Regions from separate parts of the Staphylococcus chromogenes genome, predicted to be linked through region 1. Evidence: a T-box and tRNA genes for the amino acid it is inferred to sense, from the RefSeq annotation. Region 1 holds a T-box; the other holds one or more tRNA genes.
The links. The T-box of region 1 lies ahead of serS (serine--tRNA ligase). A T-box ahead of a tRNA ligase gene usually reads a tRNA of that ligase, here a tRNA-Ser.
Positions count from the first base shown of each region.

Region 2: it encodes a tRNA-Ser, which carries the amino acid that the T-box ahead of serS (serine--tRNA ligase) is inferred to sense. The anticodon was not compared.

Region 1 is NZ_CP118953.1:10,017-14,359, forward strand. It holds gene PYW36_RS00040 (NAD(P)H-hydrate dehydratase) at 1-448, opposite strand, end outside; gene hutH (histidine ammonia-lyase) at 724-2,226, shown strand; T-box leader at 2,292-2,476, shown strand; gene serS (serine--tRNA ligase) at 2,531-3,811, shown strand; gene PYW36_RS00055 (AzlC family ABC transporter permease) at 4,086-4,343, shown strand, end outside.
Region 2 is NZ_CP118953.1:936,806-941,148, reverse strand. It holds gene PYW36_RS04625 (hypothetical protein) at 1-58, opposite strand, end outside; partial or broken gene PYW36_RS04620 (halocin C8 precursor-like protein) at 273-1,008, opposite strand; gene PYW36_RS04615 (hypothetical protein) at 1,235-1,450, opposite strand; tRNA gene PYW36_RS04610 (tRNA-Ser) at 1,782-1,870, opposite strand; tRNA gene PYW36_RS04605 (tRNA-Glu) at 1,919-1,990, opposite strand; tRNA gene PYW36_RS04600 (tRNA-Asn) at 1,992-2,066, opposite strand; tRNA gene PYW36_RS04595 (tRNA-Gly) at 2,076-2,149, opposite strand; tRNA gene PYW36_RS04590 (tRNA-His) at 2,163-2,235, opposite strand; tRNA gene PYW36_RS04585 (tRNA-Phe) at 2,248-2,320, opposite strand; tRNA gene PYW36_RS04580 (tRNA-Asp) at 2,331-2,407, opposite strand; tRNA gene PYW36_RS04575 (tRNA-Met) at 2,419-2,492, opposite strand; tRNA gene PYW36_RS04570 (tRNA-Glu) at 2,590-2,664, opposite strand; gene PYW36_RS04565 (RBBP9/YdeN family alpha/beta hydrolase) at 2,832-3,386, opposite strand; gene hemY (protoporphyrinogen oxidase) at 3,711-4,343, opposite strand, start outside.

The sequences.
Region 1 (4,343 bases):
TTTGATGTGGCGTATAAATAACATGGCATGAAGGAATTTCTGGTCGCAATTTGCTTACGATTGAAATCGCATCGCCATCAACGATTAATTTTTGGTGCGGTAAAATATTTTGAAGCAAGAAGGTCATCGCATTATTGCCTTTAAAATCAAGACCCAATCCAGGTCCAATTAAAATACAGTCTGAACACTCGATCATTTTTGTCAGTTTTTTCGTATCGTTAATATCGATGACCATTGCTTCTGGACAGCGTGAATGGAGTGCAGCGTGATTCGTTGGATGTGTGGCAACGGTAATCAATCCTGCCCCACTATATACGCATGCACGGGCTGCAAGCATGATGGCGCCTCCTAGATTGGCATTGCCTCCAATTAAGAGGATACGTCCGTAATCCCCTTTATGTGTTTCTTGTTTACGTTTAGGGATATTGACACTGGTTAAAGTCTGCACACGTTTAACCTCCTTTGTTTAGTTCATGATCATTACGTTATTTTTTTATATTTTAAAGATTCAAACCTATACAATTACTCATAAAAAATAGTCTAAATACAACAAGATATATTAAACCTGTCTCTCAGTTTCGTCAATAGTTAATCGAAGAATCATTTATCACGTTAAATGACTACCTCGATAATACGTTACGGATATTGTGAGAACTATTGTCACGCTATTTTTTGACAACTATACTTGAGTGGGATGAGTTATAAACAAAGGGGGAATTCATGATGACACTACGTTTAACGGGTGATCAGCTATCCATTCATGCGATACGCGAATTTTTAGCACAACAAGGCCAAATAGAAGTCACGACAGATGCGCTTCAACGTGTGCGTCAAAGTCGTGCGACCGTAGAACGCATTATTCAAAACAAAGAAACGATTTATGGTATTACGACAGGATTTGGTTTGTTCAGTGACGTGTTAATCGACCAACAAAAATACAATCAACTCCAAGTTAATTTAATTCGCTCTCATGCCTGTGGAGTCGGGACACCATTTGCGGAAAATGTAGCTTTAGTGATGATGGTGTTACGTTTAAATACATTACTCAAAGGCCATTCAGGAGTGACGACAGACCTTGTCGATCAATTGACGTTCTTTATTAATGAGCGTATTATTCCAGTCATTCCACAACAAGGTTCATTAGGTGCTTCAGGGGATTTGGCCCCTCTTTCACATTTAGCACTGGCACTGATTGGCGAAGGTCGCGTGTCTTATCAAGGGGAGATTTTAGACAGCGCGGACGTCTTAAAACGTTTGAATCGTCAGCCCTTAACGTTACAAGCCAAAGAAGGCCTTGCCTTAATTAACGGGACACAAGCCATGACAGCTCAAGGCGTTGTGACAATGATTGAAGCGGAAAGTCTAGGCTATGAAGCGGAATGGATTGCTTCACTCACACATCAAGCCTTGAACGGTATTACAGATGCCTATAATGAAAAGGTACATCTCGTCCGAAATTTTGAGGAACAAACGGCGGTAGCAAGACGGATGTCAGACTGGCTAGACGGATCGAAACTTACAACGCGTCAAGGAGAGATTCGTGTTCAAGACCCTTATACATTACGCTGTATTCCACAAATTCACGGTGCGAGTTTTCAAGTCTTTAATTATGTTCAAGAGAAATTAGAATTTGAGATGAATGCGGCGAATGATAATCCATTGATTTTCGATGAAGGTGATGACACGTTAGTGATTTCAGGAGGTAACTTTCACGGTCAACCCGTCGCTTTTGCGTTAGATTTTCTAAAAATTGGATTGAGTGAATTAGCCAACGTTTCAGAACGCCGCTTAGAGCGTTTAGTCAATCCACAACTCAATGGAGAGCTTCCAGCATTTTTAAGTCCAGAACCTGGGTTACAAAGTGGTGCCATGATAATGCAGTATGCCGCTGCAAGTTTAGTTTCTGAAAATAAAACGTTAGCCCACCCGGCAAGTGTGGATTCTATTCCATCCTCAGCCAATCAAGAAGACCATGTCTCAATGGGAACCATCGCTTCACGTCATGGCTATCAAATATTAGAAAACGTGCGCCGCGTCCTCGCAATTGAAGCGATTATTGCTTTACAAGCCGTCGAACTAAAAGGCATTGAAGGGTTATCACCAAAAACACGTGAAAAGTACGAAGCTTTAAGAAAGATTATTCCGTCTATCAATGAAGATCGTCAATTTCATAAAGATATTGAACGTATGGCACAGTACTTAAAAGAGGCCGCTTATCACATATAAAAACTGTTCACAATTTAGCCCTTGCGCTACGAAAATGAATTTGCTATATTGAAATTAAATTAATAATCAATTGTTTGTAGGCTAAGTAATATGTATCGATTTCAGAGAATTTGTGGTGGGTGCGAACAAATAATACGTGACATATGAAATCTACCTACGTGAATAACAATTCGGGTCAAACCGTTAACTTTGTAGAGTGCAGACTTTTGTCTGTTAAATAGGGTGGCAACGCGTAAACCACGTCCCTTGTAGTACAGGGGATGTGGTTTTTTTGTTACCTAAAAAATTTGAAAGGATGACATACATGTTAGACATTAAATTATTTAGAACGAGCCCAGAATACGTGAAAGAAAAAATCGCTTTACGTGGTGATGATACATCTGTTGTAGATGAGGTATTAAACCTCGATACACAACGCCGTGAATTGATTCAACAAACAGAAGAGTTAAAATCAGAGCGCAATAAAGCCTCTGAGGCGATTGCACAAAAGAAACGTAATAAAGAAAATGCGGACAATGAAATTAAAGCCCAACGTGAAGTTGGTGAAAAAATTAAAGCGATTGATGCAGAATTAAAAGAAGTGGATACTGCATTACACGATAAATTATCTCGCATTCCTAACTTAATTCATGATGACGTTCCTCAAGGCGCAGACGATTCTGAAAACGTGGAACAAAAAAGATGGGGAACACCAAGATCATTCGACTTTGAACCTAAAGCGCATTGGGATCTCCTAGAATCTCTTAAAATGGCAGACTTTGAACGTGCTGCAAAAGTAGCCCGTGCACGTTTTGTTTTCTTAACAGGTGAAGGTGCGAAATTAGAACGTGCGATAATGAACTACATGTTAACGAAACATACAACACAACACGGTTACCGTGAAATGGTAGCGCCTCAACTCGTGAACCCGAAAACAATGTATGGTACAGGCCAACTACCAAAATTTGAAGAAGACTTATTTAAAGTAGAAAAAGAAGGATTATATACTATTCCAACAGCAGAAGTACCTCTTACAAACTTCTACAGTGATGAAATTATCCAGCCGGGAGTCTTACCTGAGAAATTTACAGGTCAAACTGCATGTTTCAGAAGTGAAGCGGGTTCTGCAGGACGTGACACACGCGGTCTTATCCGTTTGCATCAATTTAATAAAGTAGAAATGGTACGTATCGAAAAACCAGAAGACTCTTGGAATGCGTTAGAAGAAATGACAAGTCATGCGGAAGCGATTTTAGAAGAACTTGGTTTACCGTATCGTCGCGTGATTTTATGTACAGGAGATATTGGTTTTGGTTCTAGCAAAACATACGACTTAGAAGTATGGTTACCAAGCTACAATGACTATAAAGAAATCAGTTCTTGCTCTAACTGTGTAGACTTCCAAGCGCGTCGTGCGAATATCCGTTTCAAACGTGATAAAGAGGCAAAACCAGAATATGCGCATACACTCAACGGTTCAGGACTTGCGGTTGGCCGTACATTTGCAGCGATTGTTGAAAACTATCAAAATGAAGATGGCTCAATTACTGTGCCAGAAGCACTTGTTCCATTTATGGGTGGTCAAACAGTCATCGAAGCTCTTTAAATTAAATAGATAAATAAAATAAAAGCTAAGACATCAACAGCGTGTCTTAGCTATTTTGATGTTGATTATTATGAGTAGGGGAGGGGAAAAGTTAGGGTTTAAACGCTTTTATATATATAAATTGTCTGAAAATTAAGGTGCATTAAAATGTTGTAAATTCAGCGTTTTTAGACATTCTTCAGTCTAACGTAAGACAAACTTCACGCTGACCTTGTAGAAATTTGATGTTGTTTATAATAAAATGGGTTTAATTTTTATGAAGGGGGTAGAAGAGATGGCTTACGTGACGTTCAAACAAGGGATTAAAGATTGTATCCCGACGTTACTCGGATATGCGGGTATAGGATTTTCCTTTGGCATTGTCGGTGTAGCTTCAGGTTTTGGCGTATTAGAAATTGCGCTTTTATCTATACTTGTTTATGCAGGTGCAGCGCAATTTATTATTATTGCGCTCATGGCTGTGCATACCCCCGTTTGGATTATTGTGCTTACGGCTTTAGTCGTGAATAGTCGCATGTTTTTACTCAGCATG
Region 2 (4,343 bases), 930 kb from region 1:
ATATTAGTATTAGTTGTTGTTCTAGAATGCTCATTTTTAACACTATTGTCTTTAGCATCCGCCAATGGACTAATCGTTGATAATAAAACTGCACTCATTAATAATGTTCCGATATTATTAATATAATAAGAAGCTCATTTTAAAATTCAAAATTCCGAGTAACTTAAGGCCTCAAATTTATTACTTCTTTTTATTAAAATACATCAATGTAATTACAATAGAATATACAAAGAGAAATATCATTATAAACATTGTCATGTAATCACCTTTTCCTATTTACAAATATAGTTTGTTGCACCCGTACAACCAAGAGAAGTTATTAGACCACAAATTGCGGCTAATGAAAATCCTCCCCAACCGGTAGTGATACCTAATGCTGCAGCAGCGGCCCAACATCCTCCTGCTCCACCAGTACCACATAACGCACCGACTGCCCATTCGCACCAACCACGTTCTTTAGGTGGTAAATTTTTAAAGGATTCTTCTTCGATTTTATCTTTAGAAGTAATTTTAAAATTTTGATCATAGTAATGACCTTTTTGGTCTATGTTAAACTCATAGTATGGTTTATCATTTAAAATACCTTTCATGTTAATATATTCTTTATTATTATGTTTAACAAATTTTGAATACATCATGTGATTATAAAAAATATCTTTGTTTGATTCATTATATTTTAATTCAATCATAGAGAGATTATTGTTCTTTCTAGCTAATTCTTTACCAAATATAAAATTAACTGAATATACATTAGTGTTTTCACCTTTATCTAAGTGAACAATAATATTTTCATCTTTTATCGAATTAATAGAAGTTGAATTTGCATGTTTCTTATAAATATCTGATTTTTTAATCTTTCTAATAATATCTTGCTTAGATTTACTATCAACATTACTTGTAGGTTTACTTACCGCTTTACTTTCAGCACTTGCATCTCGAATCCCTAGGGAAAAAACAAAAACTTAAAAGCATGACAATAGACAAAGTAGAGAAAACTACTTTTTTCATTTTTATTACTCTCCTTTAATAGTAATATGAAAACACTTTCATATTATCAAACTTTAAAATTTATTTAGTTTTAAATTCGGAAGTGTTGCATTTTTATTCTTAAGTGTTATTTTTATAGCTATGAAAAATCTTTTATTTAATTAGAAAAGTTGATTTTATTTAATACACATTAAAATTTACGTAATTAAAAACAGGCTATCCGTTATGGCTAGCCTGTTTTTTATTCTTATTTAACTTCTAATTTACCCCACAGAGCTTTTTCTTTAAGTAACTTTTCTTCTTTATCTGTTATCTTACCAATAGGCATAAAGAAGTTATCTTTCTGATTTGCACCTTTTGCAGCGTATTTAAAACGTACCCACCATAATTTGTTTTCTACATCTTTTATCTCTTGATCAAACGGTACCCATTCGCCAGAATTAATCCAAGACCTTTCATCCATTTGTTTTACCTTCTTCCATGAGCACGGCTTACAACAAGTGGATTCCTATTACTTTTAAATACAATGGATTTCTTTTCATTACTATACAGAAGTCTACTTACATTTACATCATGAAACTAAATAGAAAAATTAATAAGAAGATTTATGCTTTAGAAGTAATGTAATTGTCAGGTACGTAATAAGTAAAAAATCACGTTCTCGGGACGCTTCAAGGAGGTTCAATATTAAATACGACTTTTAACAAGAGATAGCCAAATAAAACAAAAAAACGTCATATCAACGTATACAGATACGTGATACAACGGTAAATTAACAGAATATAAGCAAATAACGGAGAGTGAGGGATTCGAACCCTCGAGACGCTTGTGGCGCCTACACACTTTCCAGGCGTGCTCCTTCGGCCAACTCGGACAACTCTCCATGATATTAAATAAAAAAATCAGAAGCGATGTTTCACTTCTGATTTGATGACCCCTACGGGACTCGAACCCGTGTTACCGCCGTGAAAGGGCGGTGTCTTAACCGCTTGACCAAGGGGCCATGGCTCCACAGGTAGGACTCGAACCTACGACCGATCGGTTAACAGCCGATAGCTCTACCACTGAGCTACTGTGGAACAATAAAATGGAGCGGGTGATGGGAATCGAACCCACAACATCAGCTTGGAAGGCTGAGGTTTTGCCATTAAACTACACCCGCATTTTACGATATGGGCGGCTGATGGGAATCGAACCCACGAATGTCGGAACCACAATCCGATGCGTTAACCACTTCGCCACAGCCGCCGTGATTGAAAGTGGTTCAGGACGGAATCGAACCGCCGACACAAGGATTTTCAGTCCTTTGCTCTACCGACTGAGCTACTGAACCATATTAAGAATGGCGGTCCCGACGGGAATCGAACCCGCGATCTCCTGCGTGACAGGCAGGCGTGTTAAACCGCTCCACTACGGGACCTAAATGAAATATTGCGGGAGGCGGATTTGAACCACCGACCTTCGGGTTATGAGCCCGACGAGCTACCGAACTGCTCCATCCCGCGGTAATATTATTAAAATCGGCTACCTTTTTATAATACCAATTTTTGTAATGAATGTCAACGCTTTTTTAAATTTCTTTTAATTTTGTTAATAAAGAAATGGTGACTCCTACGGGACTCGAACCCGTGTTACCGCCGTGAAAGGGCGGTGTCTTAACCGCTTGACCAAGGAGCCAAAGCGTTTGAACTCTTAAGGACTTTTTTAGTATATATATAGTTCATTAAAAGGTCAACGCTTTTTTACAAAGAATTCGTGTAATTCTACCGTTATTTACGTAAAAAGAACACGATTTGTTTCAAAATAATACCATAAAAGTACCCTATTCTTTCGTAATGACTCATTCAATCAAGTTTTAAAATGATTTTTTGTTTTAAGAAGCTAAAAGTTTCATAGCCATCTTCCTCACAAAAATGACCACCTTGCTCAATCGTATATAATTTTGCATCTAGCATATGACTTAACTCTTCCGTATATGAATAAGGTACAGTTTCATCATTTTTGGATGCGATACAAAATCTGTGGTTTAATTTTTGCTTTAAGTTTTCGAAATCAATATTTTGATCCATAAATGGATTAAGTTCTGGTAAATGTGGGAGATAATCTTTAAATCCTGAAACCATCGCTATACCCCCGATGTGCGATACATTTAAGTCATTTATAAATTTTAAAGTAGTAATCACTCCCAAACTATGAGCAACAAATAATGTATCACCATCAATAGACGTGGCTTGTGTCTTCAATGCTGGTAGCCATTCCTCTACATCAGGGGCATCTGGGTTTGGCAAGTCAATAATTTTAACATCATGGCCTTCAAGCTCTAAAGCATTTTTTAACCATTTAAACCAGTGCTTATTTTCATTTGCATGGTACCCATATACAATATAAACATTTGTCACTTAAATACGCTCCTTCCCAATTCATCAACATATACGTGATAGTAAACAATTATATATAAAATCAACTCACATTAAATCATTGTAAATCGTTAAAAATCACAATACATATTTCATAAAAGGGGTTTACCCAAATTGATAGATGCGTAAAATTAATGTTTTATTTTATCAATGTAGCGTCAAGCATTCATTACATCACGTAACAATGTTGAATCTATCTTTAAGAAACAAAAAGTAATTTTAATCTAATAAAACTGACATTGATAAACCATTAATAATAGAAAAAGACGAAGACATGCACTGCCCTCGTCTAAGATGTATTATAAACTATATTCTAGGAATAAGTCTCTGAACGGCATCTTGTGCTTGTCGAATACAATCTGGCAACCCTACCGCTTCAAATGGTGCCCCCGTTATTTGTAAATGTGGATATTCTCTGTAAATATGTTCTTGTATTTTTTTAATTTCATGAATATGACCTACGTGATATTGAGGACTGGCATGTGGCATTTTATTGACGATTGTAAAATCAGGTTCGCCATAAAAAGTCATCATCTGTGATAAATCTTTTTTGGCAATTTCGACCAATTCCTCATCACTATGTGTTTCAACAATATCATCACCTGGCTTACCGACATAGGCTCTTATCAAAACTTTACCTTTTGGTGTTGTGTGCGGCCATTTTTTTGTCGTCCAAGTACAAGCTGTTATAGACGTATCACTTGTTCTTGCGATAACAAATCCTGTTCCATTCGATGTATTTTTGATATTTTTTTCGTCAAACGCAAAAACAATCGTCGCAACAGATGATGCTTCAAGTCGGCTGAAATAATCAAATCCAGGATCTGTTTCAAACCATTTATGAAAGACTTGATGTGGCGTTGCAACGATAACACCGTCATAAAAAGTCGGCGCCTCTTGTGCTGTCTCCACATTATACCCTTTTTGTTCGCTAATCAA